Regions from separate parts of the Virgibacillus salexigens genome, predicted to be linked through region 1. Evidence: riboswitches for the same ligand, from Rfam matches in the RefSeq annotation. Region 1 holds a riboswitch; each other region holds the start of a gene.

Evidence for each region. A riboswitch is a leader RNA that binds a small molecule or an ion and turns the genes downstream of it on or off. The one in region 1 is predicted to bind S-adenosylmethionine.
Region 2: another riboswitch for S-adenosylmethionine. It lies ahead of BN990_RS00450 (methionine ABC transporter ATP-binding protein); the one in region 1 lies ahead of metK (methionine adenosyltransferase).
Region 3: another riboswitch for S-adenosylmethionine. It lies ahead of BN990_RS02350 (PLP-dependent aspartate aminotransferase family protein); the one in region 1 lies ahead of metK (methionine adenosyltransferase).
Region 4: another riboswitch for S-adenosylmethionine. It lies ahead of BN990_RS05025 (carboxymuconolactone decarboxylase family protein); the one in region 1 lies ahead of metK (methionine adenosyltransferase).

Annotation. Positions count from the first base shown of each region.
Region 1 covers NZ_CCDP010000001.1:1,619,970-1,626,133, reverse strand. The annotation lists gene asnB (asparagine synthase (glutamine-hydrolyzing)) at 1-1,745, opposite strand, end outside; gene metK (methionine adenosyltransferase) at 2,016-3,218, opposite strand; SAM riboswitch class I at 3,354-3,461, opposite strand; gene pckA (phosphoenolpyruvate carboxykinase (ATP)) at 3,727-5,313, shown strand; gene BN990_RS07380 (ABC transporter substrate-binding protein) at 5,488-6,164, shown strand, end outside.
Region 2 covers NZ_CCDP010000001.1:88,081-94,244, forward strand. The annotation lists gene BN990_RS00435 (M20 family metallopeptidase) at 1-265, opposite strand, end outside; gene BN990_RS00440 (MetQ/NlpA family ABC transporter substrate-binding protein) at 291-1,109, opposite strand; gene BN990_RS00445 (methionine ABC transporter permease) at 1,130-1,780, opposite strand; gene BN990_RS00450 (methionine ABC transporter ATP-binding protein) at 1,770-2,801, opposite strand; SAM riboswitch class I at 2,865-2,968, opposite strand; SAM riboswitch class I at 3,107-3,212, opposite strand; gene BN990_RS00455 (NAD(P)/FAD-dependent oxidoreductase) at 3,412-4,470, shown strand; gene BN990_RS00460 (ABC transporter substrate-binding protein) at 4,496-5,446, shown strand; gene BN990_RS00465 (iron-hydroxamate ABC transporter substrate-binding protein) at 5,496-6,164, opposite strand, start outside.
Region 3 covers NZ_CCDP010000001.1:486,947-493,110, reverse strand. The annotation lists gene BN990_RS02365 (SMI1/KNR4 family protein) at 1-162, opposite strand, end outside; gene BN990_RS02360 (HNH endonuclease signature motif containing protein) at 249-1,295, opposite strand; gene rarD (EamA family transporter RarD) at 1,552-2,457, shown strand; SAM riboswitch class I at 2,535-2,656, shown strand; gene BN990_RS02350 (PLP-dependent aspartate aminotransferase family protein) at 2,749-4,497, shown strand; gene BN990_RS02345 (SGNH/GDSL hydrolase family protein) at 4,816-5,724, shown strand; gene BN990_RS02340 (YpmS family protein) at 5,727-6,164, shown strand, end outside.
Region 4 covers NZ_CCDP010000001.1:1,114,321-1,120,484, forward strand. The annotation lists gene pruA (L-glutamate gamma-semialdehyde dehydrogenase) at 1-1,361, shown strand, start outside; gene BN990_RS05015 (proline dehydrogenase family protein) at 1,503-2,420, shown strand; gene BN990_RS05020 (ornithine cyclodeaminase family protein) at 2,525-3,508, shown strand; SAM riboswitch class I at 3,623-3,726, shown strand; gene BN990_RS05025 (carboxymuconolactone decarboxylase family protein) at 3,890-4,543, shown strand; gene BN990_RS05030 (LLM class flavin-dependent oxidoreductase) at 4,666-6,033, shown strand; gene BN990_RS05035 (sodium:solute symporter family protein) at 6,083-6,164, shown strand, end outside.

The DNA of each region.
Region 1 (6,164 bases):
AAAATATAACCCTTATGCAGCAAATGGTCCGTTTCGCTCTCTCGAATAAGTTGTTTTGCCCAACCATTTAATTCATTTTTCAACCAGTGACGTATCGGAACTGGAAACCCTAATTTTTTCCGGTCTAATACATGGTCAGGAATAATCCCTCTGGATGCTTCTCTTAGTATTTGTTTGGTTGTTCCATTAGCAATTTTCATATCAACAGGAAGTTGCCTAGCAACTTGGAAGACTTCCTTATCCAAGAAAGGGACGCGTAACTCTAGAGAGTTTGCCATTGTAACTCGGTCTGCTTTTAATAAAATATCTCCACGCATCCATGTATGAATATCGACATATTGCATTTGGTTAACAGATGGATAGTCCCTAACGTGATCAAATAATTTCCTAGTAATTTGTTGATACCCTAACTGCTCATTATAACTTTTGAGTAGCTTTTCTTTCTCCTCTGCTTCAAACATCTTGGCATTTCCAATATAGCGTTCACGTAAAGGGGTTGTACCTCGATCGAGAAAACTCTTGCCTTTCACCCCTTCGGGTAACACCGTTGAAACTTTTGCAAGCAATTCTTTTACTGGAGTTGGAATGGCTTCAAATACCTTTAAGGATTCTGGTTCGCGATAGATATTATATCCTCCAAATAATTCATCGGACCCCTCTCCAGATAGAACTACTTTCACATGTTTCCGTGCCTCTTCAGAAACAAAATAAAGAGGTACACAAGAAGGATCAGCTAATGGATCATCCATGTGCCACATAATAAGTGGAAGATTTTTAATATATGCTTCCGGTGTAATGGTTGTGGATATATTCTCCACATTTAATTTATCCGCAGTTTCTTTCGCAACGTCAATTTCAGAATATCCCTCTCGTTCGAAACCGACGGAAAACGTCTTTATTCTTGGGTTTATCGTTTTTGCTATAGAAACAATTAACGTTGAGTCAATTCCACCAGATAAAAACGACCCTACTGGCACATCACTACGCATATGGACATCTACTGAATCGTACATAACATCTTGAATCTGTTCAATCCAATCTTGTTTCGATCTATTCATTGGCTGAAAAGAGGCATGCCAATATCTTGTAAACATGATCGGTTGTGCTGGTTTTTTCTTAAAATAATGACCAGGTTCCACCTTGTGTATACCCTTAGACATTGTCATTGGTTCTGGAACATATTGAAAACTTAAATAATGCTGTAAAGCATCTTGATCTACTTCTTCTTTTTCCAACATTAATGCGATACTTTTCTTCTCCGAAGCAAAACTCATCCCTCTATCATTTTCATAATAGAAAAGGGGTTTAATTCCAAATGGATCTCTGGCACCATACAATTCTTCATTTTGTTTATCCCAAATTAAAATCGCAAACATTCCTCTTAGTAATTGAAATGCCTCTTCTTTATATTTAGTAAATAAAGCTGCAATTACTTCAGTGTCGGAATTCGTCTCGAAATGATAACCTTCATTTACTAGTTCCTGCCTTAACTCTAAGTAATTATATATTTCACCATTAAAAACCATCCATATTTGTTCATCATGATAACTTAATGGTTGTGTACCACTTTCGATATCAATAATACTTAGTCTCCGAAACCCAAACGACATATAGGAATCAAAATAGTATCCTTCGTCATCTGGTCCGCGATGCGTTATTATATTATTTTGTTCTTTGAAGTTAGCTATTTCTTGAGCTGACCTTTCCATTGGTTCATCAAATAGCATTCCGATAAAACCACACATAACATAAACCTTCTCTCGTCAATTATAAACGTATCACCCTGAGCTGTAACCCATTTGTAACAAAACCGAAATGATACAGTAATATTCTAACACGGAGATAGGTAAACTTCTATCATTTTTCACCCTTTTTTTCTATATAATCCCAACTTGTCTGGTAAGATATTCACTGTAAATAGGTGATATACCTTAGGTTTTAACACACACGATATCAAAAAAAGAGCTTCCCCAGCTTGAAATGAGAAAACTCTTTTGTCATTCTTCTATCATTTTTTAAAATTGTTTTAAAAGCGCGTTTAATTCATCAACTTTGTCGGTTTTTTCCCACGGGAATTGGATATCGGTTCTGCCGAAATGACCATATGCTGCAGTATTCTTAAAGATTGGTTTTTGTAGATCAAGCATACGAATTATACCAGCTGGACGTAAATCAAATAGTTTTCTTACAGCTTTTACTAGTTTTTCTTCATCGACTACTCCTGATCCAAATGTATTAATCGAAATTGAGACAGGCTCTGCCACACCAATCGCATATGCTAATTGTACTTCACATGATTTCGATAAACCCGCTGCAACAATATTCTTAGCAACATACCTAGCTGCATAAGCGGCAGATCGGTCTACTTTGGTGGAATCTTTACCACTAAATGCTCCTCCACCGTGCCGTGCATATCCCCCATACGTATCTACAATAATTTTACGCCCTGTTAAACCTGCATCTCCTTGTGGTCCACCAATCACAAAACGACCAGTAGGATTAATAAAGTACTTTGTCTTATCATCAAGCAGTTTCTTTGGTACAACAGGCCGAATGACATGTTCAATTAAATCTTTTTCAATTTGTTCTGTTGTCAGATCTTGGTGATGTTGTGTAGAGATTACAATTGTATCAATTCTTACCGGCTCATCCGCCTCATCATATTCAATGGTCACCTGAGTTTTCCCATCCGGTCGTAAATAATCTAATGTTTTATCTTTTCTAACATCAGCTAAGCGCTTAGCTAACTTATGTGCTAACGAAATCGGTAAAGGCATTAACTCTTCGGTTTCATCGCAAGCAAAACCAAACATCAATCCTTGATCTCCGGCGCCAATAGCTGCAATTTCTTCATCACTCATCGTTCCTTGACGCGCCTCTAAAGCAGTATCTACACCTCCTGCAATATCTGGCGATTGTTCATCAATTGCAGTTAACACAGCACAGGTATCGGCATCAAATCCAAATTTTGCTCGAGTATACCCTATTTCTTTAATGGTTTTCCTTACTATTGCAGGAATATCAACATATGTTGTTGTCGTGATTTCTCCAGCTACAAGTACTAGCCCAGTCGTCACGGTCGTTTCACATGCAACACGTGCATAAGGATCTGTTTTTAATATTTCGTCTAATATTGCATCTGAAATTTGGTCAGATATTTTATCAGGATGGCCTTCTGTTACAGATTCAGAAGTAAATAAACGACGATTAGCAGCCATGTTGCTAAATCCTCCTTTTACATATCAGTTACGGAACTCTATTTATCAATTATGCTCATTCAGTATTAAAGGTTCTAAAGAAAACAAAAAAAACCCTTCCTACTATACATGAGGAAAGGATTGTCCCGCCTTTCGCTCTTATTGTTCAAGGAGATGTTCCTTGCATCAGATTAGCACCTTTTCACCATTGTGATGGTTGCTGGGTTTCATCGGGTCTGTCCCTCCACCAACTCTGAATAAGAGAGTATCCGTTCGAAGTTTAGCTTATCGAAAGAAAACGTTTGTGTCAACTACTTTCGTCGTATTGTCTATCGATTTTTACTTATAATAAAAGGAAAAGAAGTAATTTGCTGTCATGATTCAACATTATAGGATAATTGAATAAAATTATTATATATTTAGTATGGACTATTTTTATTAATGTGTTATACTAATAAACATATTCAACATGATAAGGTCGTTTAGGTTTCGACGTTGATACAATCTTACTAAAAGGCAGGTAGTTAATATGAAAATGGTGGAAAAACCTTTGGTTAATGAATTATATACCCATAATCATTTACAAACCAACTTAACAGTACCACAACTTATTGAACGTATTTTAGATAGAGAAGAAGGGATGCTTACAGCAACTGGTGCTGTTCAAGCTACAACAGGTAAGTATACAGGACGCTCTCCTAGGGATAAATTTATTGTAAGTGATGAAGTGAGTGAAAAGAATGTTGATTGGGGTACAGTTAATCAGTCTATCGAAGAACAAGTTTTTGACAAATTGTATCGCAAAGTAATTAATTATTTACAAGACAAAAAAGAGCTTTTTCAGTTCAAAGGATTTGCCGGTGCAGATCATGATTATCGGCTTCCAATACAAGTAATCAATGAATATGCATGGCATAATTTATTCGCCCGACAACTTTTTATAACCCCGACAGCTGAAGAATTATTAAATCATCAACCTGCGTTTACAGTAGTTTCAGCTCCTACTTTTAAAGCAAACCCTGAGCAAGACGGAACAAATTCAGAAGCTTTTATTTTCGTTTCTTTTAAAAAAAGGGTTATTCTAATTGGTGGAACCGAATACGCAGGAGAAATTAAGAAATCCATTTTCTCCGTCATGAATTATCTGCTTCCCCAACAAAATGTGTTATCTATGCATTGTTCTGCCAATGTAGGTAAAGAAGGAGACGTTGCTTTATTCTTTGGATTATCTGGCACAGGAAAAACAACGTTATCAGCTGATCCATATCGTCGTTTAATTGGTGATGATGAACATGGCTGGGGTCCAAACGGTGTATTCAATATTGAGGGTGGCTGTTATGCGAAATGTATCAATTTATCTAAAGAAAAAGAACCGCAAATATTTGATGCCATTCGTTTTGGTTCCGTTTTAGAAAATGTCATTGTTGATAAAGCCCGAATTCCGAATTACAATGACACATCATTAACTGAAAACACAAGAGCAGCATACCCAATTGAGAATATTGATAACATTGCCATCCCTAGCATGGCTGGCCATCCGAATACGATTATCTTTCTAACTGCTGATGCATCTGGTACCTTGCCGCCAATCAGTAAGCTAACAAAAGAACAAGCAATGTATCATTTTCTTAGCGGTTACACGAGCAAACTTGCTGGTACTGAAAGAGGCGTTACTGAGCCGCAAGCAACGTTTTCAGCTTGTTTTGGCTCTCCATTTTTACCATTAGCTCCATCTACGTATGCAAGAATGTTAGGAGAAAAAATAGATGCATATCAATCAAATGTCTTCCTAGTGAATACTGGTTGGACTGGAGGATCGTATGGTGTTGGAAAACGAATGAAACTTTCCTATACACGAGCAATGATACATGCTGCGTTAGAAGGCGAATTAAATTCTGTTGAGACAACCAAAGACAGTATTTTTGGTTTGGAAATTCCCATGCAAGTACCGGGAGTACCCGATGAAGTATTAATTCCAATAAATACGTGGAAAGACAAAGCGGCCTACAAAGAGGCTGCGCAATCTTTGGCTATGAAATTCCATAAAAATTTTGAGAAGTTCACGGAAGCAAGTAGCGATATTGTGCAAGCAGGTCCAATGTATCAAGGAAAGTAATTGTTTCCTCATCCCAAAAAGGATTTATTATATATGAGTGAAAAGTGTTCAGCTATAGATTGCTGATGACCGATCTCTGAAATGAGATCGGTTTTTTTATATAGGCATTCACACATTTTCACAACTCCTCATAAACTGTGTTGACATACAAATATTTAGAAGGAGTCGTGCAACATGAAGAAGATAAAACGTATAATGCTCCTTTCCTGTGGGTTCCTACTTTTTCTAACAGCATGTAATAACCAGGAGGAAACTACAATAAAATTAGCCGAAGTAACACGTTCGCTATTTTATGCTCCGCAATATGTAGCTTTAGAGAAAGGGTTCTTTAAAGAGGCAGGTCTTAATGTGGAATTACAAACAACTTGGGGTGGAGATAAAACAATGACGGCATTATTATCTGATGGAGCAGATGTAGCTTTAGTAGGCTCTGAAACTTCCATCTATGTTTATGCTCAAGATTCGAAGGACTATGCTGTTAATTTTGCCCAATTAACACAAACTGACGGAACCTTTTTAGTAGCCAAAGAACCAAAACCCAATTTCACTTGGGAGGATATTAAAGGAACCACTTTTCTCGGTCAACGCAAAGGCGGAATGCCCCAAATGGTTGGTGAATTCGTTTTAAAGCAACATGATATTAATCCTCAAACTGACCTCGATCTACAACAGAATATAGAATTTGCTAATATACCTGGTGCATTCGTATCTGGAGATGCAGAATATGTGCAATTATTTGAACCTACTGCAAGTACATTCGAAAAAGAAGGGAAAGGACATATCGTGGCTTCATTTGGAGAAGAATCAGGGCATGTCCCATACACTGTTTTTATGGCAAAACAGAGCTTTTT
Region 2 (6,164 bases), 1.5 Mb from region 1:
CTAAAAAACCGATTGTACGTCCTTTGTTTTTCCCCGTTTTTCTGGCAATAAAGGCAGTTGGATGTCCTGCGATATCCTTTTCTACCTCAAAGCCTTCCTCTACCAAAATATCAGTTAGTGTTTTTGCTGCGTAAACTTCCTGATTTCCGATTTCTGGATTTTCATGGATTGCATGGCTTATTCCTATATATCTTTCTGAATTTGCATCAATATACGCAGCAATTTGTTTCTTTAATTTTGTTGTTCGATCAATTGCAACTGTCATCCTTGCTCACCTCGTTTTTTGTTAATTAATGACCGATTTCACTTAACGGAACAAATGTAGGAATAGAATTTCCATTTCGTTCTTCTTCTATAAAGTTGGCAACATCCTCTGTTTGATAAATTTCCGCTAATTGCTTTAATACCTCATTGTTTTTATCTTTCTCTTGGACGGCAATGATATTTATATAAGGGGTTGCTGTTTCATCTTCATGGTAGATAGCGTCATCTAACGGACTAAATCCTGCATCAACAGCAATACCATTATTAATTATCGAAGCATCCACATCTGGTAATACACGAGGGGTTTGACCAGCAACTAATAATTCAAACTGAAGGTTTTTTGGGTTCTCAACAATTTTGTCTAGTGACCCATTGCCATCAAATCCCTCTTCTAACTTAATTAAACCAGCTTCTTCTAAAAGAAGGAGACCTCTTCCCATGTTTGTCGCTTCTTTCGCTAAGGCAATCGTTCCACCTTCTGGAATATCCTCTGGTTGATCATGTTTTTCAGAATACAATCCCATTGGCGCAATAACGGTCGTGGCAATTGGTGTTAAATCTAGATTATGCTCCTTTATAAAGGCATCAAAATAAGATACCGTTTGAAAAGCATTTGCATCAATTTCACCTTCAGCTAAAGCTAGATTTGGCTGCACATAATCAGAGAATCGGACGATCTCTACATTTATCCCTTCCTCTTTTGCTTTTTTGGCTACATATTCCCAAATGGTTGTGTCGGATCCGCTTATCCCTACCTTTACTGTTGTAGCTGCATCACTACTAGAACAAGCAGTAATAACGATTGTTGATAGAATAAGTGCTAAAAACACAAATAATTTTTTCATGCTGTTCGCTCCTTTTTATCTTATCTTCTTCTTATTTTCTTAGAAATGAAATTACCGGTTGATTGCAGTCCTTGAACCATAACGACAAGAATACCAACTGTAATCAGCATCACCGTTGTATCAAAGCGTTGGTATCCATAGGTGATTGCTAGATCACCAAGACCACCACCGCCAACAGCTCCTGCCATCGCAGATGCGCCTACTAGCCCAATGGTTGCAATAGTGATACCTAATAATAAAGAACTTAACGCTTCTGGAATAAGGAAACGAATAATAATTTGCCACGGTGTTGCCCCCATTGCTTGAGCTGCTTCCATTACTCCTGGGTCAACTTCCAATAGAGAGTTTTCAATTAATCTAGCAATATAGGGACCTGCATACAAAATCATTGGGACAATTGCTGCCGCAGTACCAATTGATGTGCCAACCACTAATCTGGTAAACGGAATGACAGCGACCATAAGTATAATGAATGGAATTGATCGAAAGATGTTTATAAATGCGTTCAAAACCGTAAAAACCACTTTATTCTCCCATAAATGTCCTTTCCTTGTTACCACTAATAGAATTCCTAATATAAGTCCTATCACAAAGGAGAAAAGTAAAGAAATACCAACCATTAGGATTGTCTCCCATAATGCTGCTACAATTTGTTGGTTATCAACTAACATCTGCTAACACTTCCTTTATCGTGACATCTTGTTGGTGAATATGCATGATCACTCGGTTAATTTCCTTTTCGTCTCCATCAAATTTGACAATTAAATTGCCAAAAGGAATACCTTGTAACTCCGTAATACTCCCAAATAAAACATTCACTTCGACAGCATACTGCTTAGCTATTTGCGATAGTAACGGAGCGCCTGCTGAAGATCCAACGAATACAATACGGTATATCTGATGTCGTTCGTCTTGTGCTTTTACGAGTTGATAAACCGATTCCGGTATCTCATCATGCATCACGGAACGTACAAAATTTTTGGCTATCTCTGTTCGAGGTTGGGAAAATACGTCAAATACAGAACCAGCTTCCACCACTTTTCCACTATCCAAAACGGCCACTTTATCGCAAATTTCCCTAATTACACCCATTTCATGAGTAATGATTAAAATCGTTAAATTATATTCTTCATTTACTTTCTTTAATAATTGCAATATCGACTTGGTTGTTTCTGGATCGAGTGCTGACGTTGCTTCATCACATAACAACACCTTTGGCTTTGTGGCTAATGCACGTGCAATTCCAACACGCTGTTTTTGCCCTCCTGATAACTGATCAGGATAACTATTTGCCTTATCCGCTAGTCCTACAAATGCCAATAAATCGTCAACTCGCTTTTTCACTTCATTTTTTGGGATATTAGCTAATAATAAAGGCATAGCCACATTGGTATACACCGTTTTCGAGTTTAATAGATTGAAATGTTGAAATATCATTCCAATGCTTCGTTTTGCTTCCCTTAATTCCTTTGCTGAAAGGTTGAGTATGTCCTGACCATCTACGATTACTTTCCCAGAAGTTGGTCGCTCCAATAGGTTTACACAGCGGATGAGAGAACTTTTTCCTGCGCCACTAAAACCAATCACACCATATATTTCTCCCTTTTCAATTTGTAAATTCACCTGATCCAATGCTTTTACTTGCTGTTCTTTGCCGTTATATATTTTTGTTACTTGATCAAACGTAATCATGCTGTCACTCCCCTTCTAAATAAAAAAGCCTCTTCATCAAAGAAGAGGCTATCCATTACCCTCTTCTTATCTTTCAAGCATCATTCGCTTGCTGGATTTGGCACAGTACTTAATCGTCCGCTGCCGAGGTTTCTTAGGGCCAGTCCCTCCACCTCTCTGGATAAGAAGTATTAAAATTTTATGAACATGTAAACATTTTGTGTTCACGATCGATCATACAATCCTTGATGAATCGGTTTTAAAGGTGTTTACAAAAGAAAAATCCCTCCTTTTAATCAAGAAGAGATTCCATATGTGGCGCTCTCTTCTTATTTTCCAAGCACAGTAGCTTGTTGGATTTGGCACAGTACTTTTAACAGTCCGCTGCCGAGGTTTCTTAGGGCCAATTCCCTCCACCTCTCTGAATAAGAAGTATTCGTTAATATAATTATGATGATTATTAGATTACTACGCTTCTTTCATTCTGTCAATCACTATTTTGAAAAAATTTTAAAATTTTCCGCTTTCCTTTATGTAATTTTACCTATCGTTTATTGCGTTCCTCTAAAATTTCTGTATAATAAAATTAGTGATAATGATTCTCATTATCATAAATGGAGGAGGTACTTATATGCGAAATTCAGATATAACAGATGTAACGATCGTTGGTGGCGGACCAGCAGGATTATATGCATCTTTTTATAGCGGCATGCGGGACTTATCCACTCGCATCATAGAATATCAACCGAAACTAGGTGGTAAAGTACATGTATATCCTGAAAAAATGATCTGGGATGTTGGCGGATTAACCCCAGTAACTGGAGCAACATTAATTGATCAAATGGCGGAACAAGCTGTGACTTTTGATCCAGAAATCGTTCTAAATGAGAAAGTCACAAAAATCGAAAAGAATGAAGATCAGTTATTTGTCCTTACGTCTAACTCTGGGAATCAATATGTAAGTAGAACCGTTATCCTCGCTGTTGGTGGTGGTATTTTAAATCCGATTAAAATCGATATTGAAGGAGCAGATCGATTTGAAGTAACCAATCTCCACTATACGGTACAAAGCCTTGAACATTTTAAAGGAAAGAACATTATTATTTCTGGTGGAGGCAATTCTGCAATTGATTGGGCAAATGAATTTGAGCCTATTGCTAATCAAGTACATATTGTACATCGCAAAAATGAATTTAAAGGTCATGAGGCCCAAATTCAGCAATTAATGAATTCATCCGTCCATGTTCATCTCAATTCAACGATAGAGAAGTTGCATGCAAATCAAGAAGGAAATCTAATTGACGCGGTAAGTATTCATAACCATGAAATCAACGAGTCAATAAGATTAGAAACAGATGATCTAATTATTAATTACGGTTATGAAAGGGAACTAACCTTTATTAAAGAAAGCCCCCTTCATATTGAAATAGAAAACGATTTCTTTGTAAAAGGCACATCTAAATCTGCATCATCCGTTGAAGGGCTTTATGCTGCTGGCGATATACTAGCCTTTGATGGTAAAGTTCATTTAATTGCAGGGGCTTTTGTAGACGCAGCTAATGCAGTTAACCAAGCCAAATTATTACTAGAGCCAGATGCAGCTGCCAAAGCAAGAGTATCTTCTCATAACGCTAAATTTAATGCGAAAAACAAAGAACTTTTGAAGCATTTATACCAATCATCATCTTAAACGATGTTTAAAAAGGAGTACACGAATGAATAAGAAACAATTTATCTATGTATTGCTCATTATTCTATTAACCTTCCTAGCAGCATGTAGTGGGAGCAATAACGCCGAAGAAAATGAGAGTAACCAAGAAAAAGAAGATAGCACGCGTGAATTCGAAACCGCCAAAGGTACCGTTGAAATTCCATCGAATCCGGAACGAATTGTTACCGATTACTATGGTGGAGAATTACTTTCTGTAGGAGCAAATGTAGTCGGAGTGGAACCGACCGCGTTTGATAATCCATTTATCGCAGATCTTCTAAAAGATGCTACAGATGTCGGCTATCCATTAAATGAGGAAAAGGTATTAGAATTAGATCCAGATTTAATTGTTGTCATGTATGATGATAATTATGAGGCATTATCTAAAATTGCACCAACGATTCATATCCCTTACGGTACAACATCTGATATTGAGGAAACAGTTAATCTATTTGGTGATATCGTCGGTTCACCTGAAAAAGCTGAAGAATTTATGACGGAATTTAATCAAGAAGCCGAAGAAGGTAGAAAAAAATTAGAGGGTATTATTGACTCAGATGATACATTTGGGATATATGAGCTGACCAATAAAGGTGAACTATGGACATTTGGTGAAAATGCTGGCAGAGGTGGGCAAGCCTTATACAATGCCCTTGGATTAAAAATGCCTGAAAAGAACGCAGGTGGTGAAAGTACGAAACAAATATCGTTAGAAGTACTTCCAGAATACGCTGCTGATTATATGTTTTTAACTTCCTACGATCCAGAAAATGAAGGAACTGCTCTTAAAGATTTAAAAGACTCAGCTGTATGGCAAAATTTAAATGCTAATAAGCAAGATCAAATCTTTTATAATGATTTTGATACCTTCTATCGATACGACCCAATCGCAGTAAAAGAACAAATTGGTTTGCTTGTTGATAAAATTATTGAACGAAAAGAACAAGAAGAGTAGTAAAAACCCCCTTCGCTTTTTGTGGAAGGGGTTTTTTATGATCATACGTTTACTCTGATTTTAGACTATCAACAATAAAATCTAATTGATGTTCTAAAGCTATTGGATCCGTAAAATACATATTGTTAACCTCATATTCATATACATTTCCGTCTTTAACCGCAGGCAAGTTCTCCCAAATGGTTAATGAGGTAACATCGGATTTTCTTTCCTCTGTGTCCCCATTTTCCGTCTCACGGACACCCATAAAGATATGATCTGCTTCCTCTAAATATTCTGGCACAGCTTCCAATGAGATCGAAGCCCAGCCTTCTTCTTTTGTAACTTCAATAACCTTCTCTGGTGCGTTTAAACCGAGTTCATTGTAAATGATTTCTCCACCTCTACCGTAAGACTCACCAAATAGATACATTTCTTTTTCAGCTAATTCTAAGATAACTACTTTTTCATCATTTTTAATGACATCATCTAATTCTGTTTCCTTTTCTTCGATCTTCTTATCAAACGCCGTAAAATAATCTTTGGTTTCTTCTTCTTTATTTAGAATCTTCCCAAACTCCGTTAACATATCGCGATAACCATAAGTTGCATAAGGTATTAAGACAGTAGGTGCGATTTTTGATAATTCCTCATTTTTATCTTCTGAATAAGTGACAATTAAATCTGGGTCAAGAGCAATAACCTCTTCCATGTTAATGGATGTTTTATCACCTACTTT
Region 3 (6,164 bases), 1.1 Mb from region 1:
CTCAAACTGCTCCACTTGATTTATTTCTTCTTTCGAAATTGGTTCATTGAATTGAAAATGCATTTTAACTGGTTGGCCATTTGAATTCGGAACGAGTAATATATTATCCTTTAACGCTTGCTTTAAATTAGAAATGGTTCGATATATTAGGCCCTCATTCATTTCAAACCCTCCTTTTTAGACAACTTGGATTCTGGGTTAAAAAGACCATTTATGTAGATTAACATAAATGGTCTTTTTCTTTTTGTCTAATAATTTGTCCACCAAGGCGTCACATTTTGTGAATGAAACTCCCTTTTCAGTGGAATTAAGTTATTAAAATAATTTGATCCTCCATATTCTCTCGGAATGATGTGATGTATATCATAATCTTTCCAAGCGAAGTCAGGGTCTTTTTTTGTAGGGTCACCATATCTATCAATATATTCTGCAATGTATTCTCCTCTTAATTCATTGTTCCATGGTACGCGATCTTCCGGAGGAACCTGACTCATCGTCGTCGTATCCGGTGTAAACATTACCTTATCAGAATATGGATCAGCGTATAATAATTGGGTAGTAAAGTCGCCGCCATGGCATTGACCAGGCACGTTTACTTCCCTAGGATCGAAATACCTGCATGGATATTCAAATGCTTTTTTATTCGCTAAAATAGGACCCACTGTTTCTGTTACGCTGTCTTGATCAGTTAAAAACTCCACATTTAAGTTCGTTTCTATTTCATAAAACTTTGTTTTTTCAACAGGCGTGAACGCAAATTCATATTCATATTCGTCAAACATTTCAAGGTAGTTCCAGTCTGCCTCCACATTGGCAAAATCCTCTGTGAAAGAACCTGTTTTATTATTCGAAGTATTAACATCTATATCCCCTTCGATACTCAAAGGACCAATTGGCCCATCCGTATCTGTTAACATTAAAAATGTTTGTACATGACCTTGTCCTGGGTAACTGTTATTTTGGCGCTCTGGAGGGATGAATACGATACCATGCGCGATAGTTGCTCCTTCTAAACGAATTCGTTGATTCGTTATCGGCTTCTCTTCATGAAGAGTAACAGATTTCTTATCCCTATCAACCTGAATATAGTCCTGATCAATATGAACAGTCATTCCATTAATTTCGACTTTTCCTTCTTTTCCTTCTGCAGTTACATCTTTTATTGCTTCTGTTACTTTTCCATTCAATTCGTTAGATGGTTTGACAACCTCTTCAGCGGCTAATACATTTTCAATATGCAAAGGAGTAAGCAACAGTACAAATGCGAAAATCGAAATAGACAATTTTCGTTTCATTTTTTACCTCCTACAATATTGTTTGCCGGCATATATTTATCTTATCACTTGAATTTTCAGAAATAAATAGGAAATTTGTAATTTTTTGTTATTTTGTAACAGATAAATGCTCCTATGGTAGTGAGAATGAAGTAATAGATATTTCCAACTATTGCTACAGTAAAAATCTTCGCGAGAGCATTGTTATTGCTTTTTTCCATAAGTAATTCTAAACTTGCTTACTATATAGATAACATTCTTGGAAAGAAGGGAACATATGAATACAAAACAGGATAAGTCTGGGATGATTTATACTGCTGGAGCCTACATCCTCTGGGGGTTCTTGCCGATTTACTGGAAACTCTTGGACGATGTATCTCCAGGAGAAACGTTGGCTCATCGCATTCTATGGTCATTTATTTTTATGTTTTTAATCGTTTTATTTATGAGACGATGGCCGGACTTTATTCATGAGTGGAAACAATTGCTACACAATAAAAAGAAATTATTCGGAATATCTTTAGCGACTATTGTTATTAGCATTAATTGGCTTACATTTATTTGGGCTGTAAATAGCAATCATGTTGTTCAAGCTAGCTTAGGATATTATATTAATCCGCTTATTAGTATTTTACTTGGTATTATTGTGTTAAAGGAATCTTTCAGTTCACGTCAGGTTCTCTCTATTATACTAGCAGCTATAGGAGTCATTTATTTAACATTTAGCTATGGAGTATTCCCTTGGGTATCATTGTTACTTGCAGTTAGTTTTGGACTCTATGGGTTGCTCAAAAAAAAGGTGGATATTGGTCCCATGATTGGGTTAACGATAGAAACAATGCTTATCGTACCAATTGCTGTTTTATATTTGGTGTTACTTCCGAATAACACTTTTCAATTTGTTTCATTCCTTTCAACTACGAATCTATTATTAATGGGTGCAGGAATTATGACTGCTGTACCTTTATTACTTTTTGCTAATGGTGCGAAACGAATATCCCTAGCAATGGTTGGCTTTTTGCAGTATATTGCACCAACGCTTATGTTATTTTTAGGTGTATTTTTATATAATGAAACATTTACTTCCGCACATCTGATTGCTTTCTTATTTATCTGGATTGCTTTAATCAACTTTATGTTGGCTAGTTATCAACGACCGATTAGAAGAAATGCGAAAATCTAAGATAGAAATTTCTCAAAACGAGTTGACAAGTAGAAGCGAATGCTTATATAATATTCAGTAATTTACTAATAAAACATCTCTTATCAAGAGTGGTGGAGGGAATAGGCCCTGTGAAGCCCGGCAACCTGGAAGTGATTCAAAAGATTACTCTTTCGGTGCTAAATCCTACAGATCAAATCTGTGATCTGGAAGATAAGAGGAGGAACGGATAAACCCAAGCCCTCTTCTTAAGAAGAGGGCTTTTTCATTCTTCCTCTTCCTCCAGACCCAAATTTCAAGGAGGATTATTACATGGTAAAATTTAATCAACAAAATCCAGAAACAATATTATTGCATGGCGGGCAGGTGCCTGACCCTAGCACTGGTTCTAGAGCAGTACCAATCTATCAAACAACTTCTTATGTGTTCCGAGATACCGAACATGCGCAAAACCTGTTTGGTTTAACAGAACCTGGTAACATCTATACACGAATAGGAAACCCCACTGTAGATGCATTCGAACAGCGAATTGCAGCACTTGAAGATGGTGTCGCAGCTGTAGCCACTGCTTCCGGGATGGCAGCCATTACCTTTGCAATACTTAATGTTGCTAGTGCAGGTGACGAAATTGTAGCAGATAGTAATCTTTATGGAGGGACCTATAACTTATTTGCAAATACGCTTCCTCGATATGGCATAACCGTAAAATTTGTTGATGGCACAAATAAATCTGAAGTTGAAGCTGCCATTACAGAAAGGACAAAGGCTGTATTTGGAGAAATCATTACCAATCCAAGCTTACAGGTGTTTGATATAGAAGAAGTGGCCGGAATTGCACATGCAAATGATATTCCATTAATCATTGATAATACGTTTGCACCATATATTGCTAAACCCTTAGCTTGGGGTGCAGATATTGTAGTTCACTCTGCAACGAAGTGGATTGGAGGTCACGGAACCGCAATTGGTGGTGTAGTTGTTGATGGCGGGAGGTTTAATTGGAATAACTCAAAATTCCCTGGTTTCATCGAACCAGATGAAAGCTACAATGGACTTAAGTTTGTTGATGTTGGTCCCGCTGCATTCGCAACCAAGTTAAGAGTGCAATTACTACGCGATATAGGGGCGTGCATTAGTCCGCAGAACGCATTTTTATTGCTACAAGGATTAGAAACATTACATTTGCGGATTAGTCAGCACAATAAGAATGCGAAAGAGATTGCAGCTTTTTTAGAAGACCACCCTTCCATTGAATGGGTAAATTATCCGGGATTAGAAAAACACCCTTCCTATAGATTGACGAAAAAATATTTTAGCGAGGGAGCCGGATCAATTATTACCTTTGGTATCAAAGGTGGGCGGGAAGCTGGAAGAAAACTGATTGATTCCATTGAATTGTGGTCTCATGTAGCTAATGTAGGGGATGCAAAATCATTAATAATCCACCCTGCATCAACTACCCATCAACAGTTAACTGCTGAAGAATTAAAGGATAGTGGTGTCACAGAAGAGACGATCCGATTATCCATTGGTTTAGAGTCGATTCATGATTTACTCGCTACTTTAGATCAGGCAATCGCCACAGCCACTGGTCAAGAAGCAAGCCTTGTCACTAAGGAGGCAGATGCAATAAATTGGTTATTATCTTCCCCGTTTGAACGAACAGATGGTGACATACGCAAAAAGACAATTGCGGTGTATGGATTGGAGCAAGCTAATCAAGAGAAGTTAAATCAAATAAAACAGTTACAATCGCTTGGTTTTGAATTAATTGGGATTGGCTCATCTCATTCATTAGAATTTTCTACTTATACTGACTTAACCAAAGCACCCGACATAGATGCTGTTTGGTTTTTGACCAGTGATCTTCCATCTGATGTGCTAGAACAATTTATCAATAAACAAGGGAAAATTCTGTGGATTGAACACCCAAGTAAAAAGGATGAAATATTAGAATACGCAATTGCTGCCGGAATTGCAGTCGTCACGAATAAAAACCCATTCAATGAACTAGAAGCAATTCGAAATCCGAACAGTCAATCAGAGGCCATTCAAGTATGATCAAATGAAATCCCAAAAGCATGGAAGCACAGGAACTTAACAATTCGATTTCAATTTAAGAAATCAGGTTTACTTTTCTATTGATTTGGAAAAATTATAAATAACCTTCCCTTACCGATCGCCTTATACCAGAAGGCGATCTTTATTTTTTGTGATACAGAAAACAGGGAATCAAGAAATATATTTGTTAGGATCATCTTCCTTTTTCATAGATCAAGTTATGATCTACATATATATAGGAAATACTTTCGAATATATTAATAGCAGAGACAATTTTAGAAATACACGAATATCATAACAGCATAGGTGTGGGTAAACATGAAGAAAAATGTGTATTATTTAGGAGCGATCTGTTTGCTTCTTCTAGGTATTACGCTTATTTTTATCGTAACCAGTCAATCTAAAGCAAAGCTTGATCATGTTACTATACCTGAAGAAAAAGAAGATGAGCAACAGAAACAACCGGATACCTCCTTACAGAATGATGAACAGACAAATAAAGAAACGACAAACGAAGACCAGCAGCACTTTTCCGAAATGGTAGTAAATGCAGTAGAGGAAACGATCAATTATTTTTCAAATAAAACACATATCACAGCTATTGGAGATTCTCTGACACAGGGCGTTGGTGACACAACGCAAACAGGTGGTTATCTTGGCGTACTAGATCGTGCAATAAATCAGGATGAGGAGCTTGTGTCAATTGATAATTATGGCATTCGAGGTAATCGTTCCGATCAATTATTAAAACGATTGGATAACCCAGATATCGTTTCCTCAATAAAAGATTCGAATATTGTACTAATTACGATTGGTGCGAATGATATTATGCAAGTGCTAAAGGATAATATTACGAATCTAAAACTAGAAGATTTTGTAAAAGAACGGGCAGATTACGAGCAACGATTACGAAATATCTTTGCTAAGATACATGATATAAACCCTCGAACTGAAATTTATTTATTAGGGTTTTACAATCCATTTGGTAAGTATTTCAAAGATATTAAAGAACTCGGACTTATCGTTAAGAATTGGAATGATACTGGGGAAAAAATTGCAGCTGAACAATCAAATGGATCCTTTATACCAACAATTGACTTATTTAATAACACCAATGAAGATTTATTCGCTGAAGATAATTTCCATCCAAATAATCTAGGATACAAGCGAATGGCCCAGCGTGTTTTAGATTTTATAACGAATGAAGATAAGAAAGAGGATGAATAGAAATGCCTGAACGAAGCGAGAGGAGAAAAGGAAAATGGAAGCGTTGGTTTATCGCCCTCCTTTCATTTAATATTTTTATCGTTATTGTATTATTAGCGCTTATTTTTTGGCCTGTTTCCAGTGCTGATTACCCTGAGCAAACGAATGAGCAGACAGATGATAGCTCCGAATTTATCGTACGTACAACGAAAGAAAACTTAAATGAATTGGTGAATGCGTATATTGATCAAGTTTTAAATGATACCAACCACCATTACCGGATTGAACTTGGGGAGGATGTACATTTAATTGGGGAATTGCCTGTATTTTCTTCCACTGTTCCTTTATCTGTTCATTTGGAACCATTTGTCCAAGAAAATGGAGATATTATTCTTGAGCAAAAATCAATATCAATTGGCTTATTAGAATTACCTAACCAGAAAATCATGGAGTATATTGAT
Region 4 (6,164 bases), 510 kb from region 1:
TAGTTGGCTATGTTTCGAAAGCGAATCAAGAATTAGCAGAAAAAGCAATGAAAGTTGCAGATCAAACATTTGAAACGTGGCGGAAATCAGACCCGAAATTCCGTGCGGATATTCTTTTTCGATCTGCGGCAATTATTCGACGTAGAAAACATGAATTCACAGCTCATTTAATTAAAGAAGGTGGGAAACCGTGGAAAGAAGCAGATGCGGATACAGCAGAAGCAATTGATTTCCTTGAATATTATGGCCGTCAAATGCTTGAGTTAAAAGATGGTGTCAAGATCAACAGTCGTCCTATTGAATACAATCAATACCATTATATCCCATTAGGCGTTGGGGTTGTGATCTCACCTTGGAACTTCTTGTTTGCAATTATGGCCGGTACAACGGTAGCAGCTATGGTCACAGGTAATACGGTATTGTTGAAACCAGCCAGTGCTACACCAGTAATTGCTTATAAGCTAATGGAAGTGTTGGAAGAAGCGGGTATGCCTGCTGGAGTTATCAATTACATTCCGGGTCCTGGTAAAGAAGTAGGGGATTATCTAGTTGATCATCCACGTACGCGGTTTATTAGTTTTACAGGATCACGTGAGGTTGGAACACGAATTTTTGAGCGTGCTGCTAAAGTACAAGAAGGTCAGAAGTGGCTGAAACGTACGATTATTGAAATGGGTGGAAAAGATACTATCGTAGTAGATAATGAAGCCGATCTAGAGTTGGCAGCTGAATCGATTGTACAATCTGCATTTGGATTTTCAGGACAAAAATGTTCGGCATGTTCACGTGCTGTCATACATGAGGATGTCTATGAAGAAGTGAAAGATAGAGTCGTAGAGCTTACCAAAGAATTATCAGCTGGGAATCCATATGATAACTCTCATTTTATGGGACCAGTTATTGATCAAGGTGCTTATGATAAAATTATGGATTACATCGAAATTGGCAAGCAAGAAGGAGAATTATTAGCAGGCGGCTCAGGTGATAATCGTATAGGTTGGTTCGTAAATCCTACTGTTTTTGGTAATGTAAGTCCAGAAGCAAGAATTATGCAGGAAGAAATCTTTGGACCAGTAGTTGCACTTACAAAGGCAAAGAACTTTGATGAAGCGATTGAGATTGCCAATAATACAGAGTATGGATTAACTGGTGCCGTAATTACCAATAATCGTACCCATCTTGAGCAAGCAAGACAAGATTTCCATGTCGGTAATCTTTACTTCAACCGCGGTTGTACAGCTGCAATTGTAGGTTATCAGCCATTTGGTGGATTTAATATGTCGGGTACGGACTCTAAAGCAGGTGGACCTGATTATCTGATTCACCATATGCAAGGTAAAACAAGCTCTGAAATGTTATAACATAATAACAATATCTCACTCCTGCACTGCTTTACAAAGTTTTGTGGAAATGCGTAATCAAAATCATGGGAAATCACTTATTGTGTTTTTCCCTTGCTTTTGATCGTTCATAAACTATAGATGGTTGGGGGGAGGATCAACGTGGAACAAATCATGCGCAATTTCTTTTTATTTTTATCCAATAATAAACCACTAACGAAAGCAGCTAAGAAGTATGGTTTTCGATTTGGAGCATCGCGATTTGTTGCAGGAGTAGATATTAATGGTGCGGCTGAAAAAATAAAAGAGTTAAATGCCAAAGGATTTGACGTTACAGTCGATCATTTGGGAGAGTTCATTGATAATGAAGACGAGGCTAGGCAATCTGCTCAGGAATGTATTCAGGCGATCAAGGTCATTGCAGAAAAAGAATTGAATGCACAATTATCGTTGAAATTAACTTCTTTGGGAATGGATATATCGTATGAATTAGTTATGGAGAACATGCGAAAAATTTTGCAGGCTGGGACAGAATATGGTGTGATTATAACGATTGATATGGAAGATTATCAGCGTACAGAACAGACGTTAACCATATTTAAGTCATTACGACAGGAATTTGATAATTTGGGAACGGTTTTACAGGCGTATCTTTATCGCGTGGAAGAGGACTTAGACGCATTAGATAGCTACAACCCTTATCTTCGCTTAGTTAAAGGTGCTTATAAAGAGTCCGAAAAAGTGGCATTTCCAAATAAACAGGATGTCGATGATAACTATAAAAAAATTATAAAAAAGAACTTATTGAATGAGAATTACACAGCTGTTGCAACGCATGATGACAGTATTATTGCTTATACCAAAGAACTGGAAAAAGCGCATGATATTCCTCGTGACCAATTCGAGTTTCAAATGCTTTATGGAATTCGTATTGAATTACAAGAACGATTAGTCGACGAAGGATATAAAGTACGTGTATATATGCCGTATGGAGATGACTGGTTTGGTTATAATATGCGTCGTTTGGCCGAACGTCCAGCTAACGTTGCCTTTGTATTAAAAGGAATCTTTAAAAAATAGTCGGTTTATAATGTGCAAGATGCGATTTGAGAAAGGTTTTATGCCGATATTCTCATAACTGCGCTTGCACTTTTCTATTACATATACATGAAAGGAAGAAAGCTATGTTAATTCTTTCAGAGCAAGAAATTAAGGATCATTATTTTATGAACGATGCAATCTATGATGTAAAGCAAGGGTTAATTTCTAAAAAGAAAGGGCAAATTACTAATCCGCATCGGACAGTCATTGACATACCGGCGCATCAAGCTTCGAGTCTATATATGCCAAGTGCAGACTTATCACAGGAAATTGCCTCCGTGAAATTAGTCAGTATTTTTCCTGAGAATCCGAAACAAGGAAAGCCAACTACTCAAGGTGCATTAGTATTAACCGACGCTAGTAATGGGGAACATATTTGTATGATGAGTGCATCATTTTTAACTCGTTTACGTACAGGAGCACTGAGCGGGATCGGGACAGAAAAATTAGCTAGAACGGATGCACAAACATTGGGAGTGATTGGAACGGGGGCCATGGCCTTTGAACAAGTCCTAGGTGTTTTGGAAGTTCGTGATATCCAAGAATTAATCCTATTTAATCGGACGATCGAAAAGGCGTACACATTCAAAGAAGCATTAATGACCTGGGGGATTACGATTCCAATCAAAGTAGTGGATTCACCGAAGCAAGTCATGCAAGTGTCCGATATTATTGCTTGTAGTACAAGGTCGGATAATCCGGTATTCGATGGAAATGATCTACGACCTGGTATGCATATAAATGGGGTTGGTTCGTATTTGCCTAGCATGAGAGAAGTAGATCTAAAAACCATTCAGACAGTTGATAAGATTATTGTGGATGATTTAGCCAGTATAAAAGAAGAAGCTGGTGAGTTAATTTATGCGAATCAAGAAAGTGATTGGCAATTTTCTCACATCCACGCAGAGTTAAGTGATGTTGGTGGTGGAGATCGATTATTGCGAGAAACAGATCAAGAAATTACTTTTTTTAAATCCGTTGGAGCTGCCTATTTTGATCTTGTCGTAGCTAAAGGAATTTATGTAAAAGCGAAATCGCTAGGAATAGGTCAAAAGATAGAATTGTAGTCTCTTAACCAACAATTAAAAAGATCTTATCGGAAAAATGTAAAAAATCATACTTGACACATTTTTCGGTATTCGGTATTATTGTGTACAATTCTTACTAATTAAATTGAATATTCCTTATCTAGAGTCGGGGGAGGAATCTGGTCCAGTGATCCCGCAGCAACCGTTACATATAACAAGGTGCTAATTCCAGCAAGCATTTGCTTGAAAGATGAGAGAATGTAGGCGATACAGCAACCTCTTCTCATCGGAAGGGGTTTTTTCATTGGTCATTATAGAAACCGTATATCCTCTTCCATTAATCCAACTAAATGAATGGGAAAAGTTATATTTAATTAGTGAAATGATTTATTTATTAAAGGAGCGATAACATTGAGTAATATAACGGAGAGTTTGTATAAAAAATCTTATTTCTCACGGATTCAAGAGCTTAGAGAATATGCCCCAGAAACATGTAATACTTTTTTTGCTTTTAATGATCAGGCCTTAGCTGAAGGAGAGTTGCAGGCAAAGCTAAAAGAATTAATTGCCGTTGCTGTAGCACATATTACAGGATGCCCATACTGCATTGAATTACATGTAGGCAATGTGAAGAAACAAAAAGCAACAAAAGAAGAGGTAACTGAAGCTATCTTTGTTGCAGCAGCATTAAAGGCAGGATCAGCAGCAGCCCATGGAGTTAATGCATTGAATGCGTATGACGGGGAAGGAACTGATAATTTGTATCAGGCGTCTTATTTTAACCGATTAAAGGAATTTGCAGCATTAAATGGGGCTACATTTGACGCATTTCTTGATTTTGATAAACAAGCAATCCAAACGAATTACCTGACTGAGAAAGAAAAGGAACTAATTGCAGTGGCATCAGCACATACCACAGGCTGTGCATATTGTATTGACCTTCATACGAAAAATGCAAAACATGCGGGGGCAAACCGCCATGAAATTGCTGAAGCAATCTTCGTAGCTGTAGCTTTGAAAGCAGGGTCTGCTTTGGCACATAGTGTAAATGCACTTAATGCCTATGACGACTAAACCGTCTCCTAGGTTAGCACGGGGGCACCGAATCCTCATGAGTTACCATCAATCAGGGGAGGATGAAAATCACCAGAGTGGTAAAGATTTAATTTAGGATAACGCATAAGGGAGAGTTGGATATGGCTAAACAAATTCACTTTAACGGATTTATTCAGAATTCACCTTCTCCACATTCGACAGGCTTGTGGAAGCATGAAAAGGATGAAGGAGTTAAACATAATACACTTACCTACTGGATGGACATTGCTAAATTGCTAGAGAGAGGGAAATTTGATTCTCTATTTATTGCCGATGTATTAGGAACTTACAGCGTTTATAACAATAGTCATCAGGCTGCAACGGAGCATGCAGTACAGCTTCCAGCTCATGATCCACTAATTCCAATAGCAGCTATGGCTGCTGTAACAGAACATCTAGGATTTGCACCGACGATATCAGCAACATATGCACAACCGTATTCACTAGCTCGTCAGCTTTCTACGCTTGATCACTTAACAAATGGAAGGGTGGCTTGGAATGTCGTCACCTCTTATTTAGAAAGTGAAGCTGTAAACTTGGGACTTACTAGTAGACTGCCAAAAGAATTGCGTTATGATCGAGCAGATGAATTTTTGGAAGTTGTGTACAAACTTTGGGAACAAAGCTGGGAAGCAAATGCCGTTGTTTATAATCGCGAGAATGATCGTTTTGCTGACCCAGAAAAAGTACATTTAATTAATCATGAAGGAAGATTCTTTCAAGTACCTGGCCCGCATTTAGTAGAGCCCTCTCCACAGCGAACACCTGTCATTTTTCAGGCTGGTGCTTCTCCAAAAGGAAGAGATTTTGCAGCTAAACATGCGGAGGGAGTCTTTACCAAAAATCATTCCTTGGATGCATTAAAGAATTATACAGCCGATATCCGAAATCGGACAGTAAAGCAAGGGCGTAATCGAGAAGATGTACGAATCTTTCCAATGATTCTACCAATTATTGGTTCGACAGAAGAAGAAGCGTATCAAAAATATGAAGGATTAAAAGAACAGGTCAGTTACGAGGGGACAGCTGCTTTATTATCTGGTCATACAGGAATTGATTTCTCAAGTTATGACCCAGATCAATATATAGAAGATATGGAAACAGAAGCAGTACAGGGTAATTTAGATATGTACACTAAGGACCCAAATAAAAAGTGGACACTACGTGAAGCAGTGAAGAATCATGGACTTGGGAATGGGACGGTGAAATTCATTGGTACTGCCGAACAAATAGCCGATAAAATTGAAGAATGGGCTACCGTTGGCGATGCAGATGGGTTTAATATTGCCCAGTCCTATTCACCAGGGACATTCCAGGAATTTGTTGATTACGTTATACCGGAACTGCAACAGCGTGGCATCTATCGTACAGAATATGAGGGGAAGACACTAAGAGAGAATATGTTTGGTAAAGGACGTAGACATGTACCGGACAATCACCCAGCTAGAAAAGCTCAAACAACAGTTTAGAACTGTGCGAATGAATTAAATAAAGCACCGTGAGAAAGGAGGGACAGAGATGAGTACAGTTACGATCTATACATGGATCGGTTTTACTATTTTTTTAGTTGTGATGTTTTTGCTTGGCTTGGTCAGTTCAA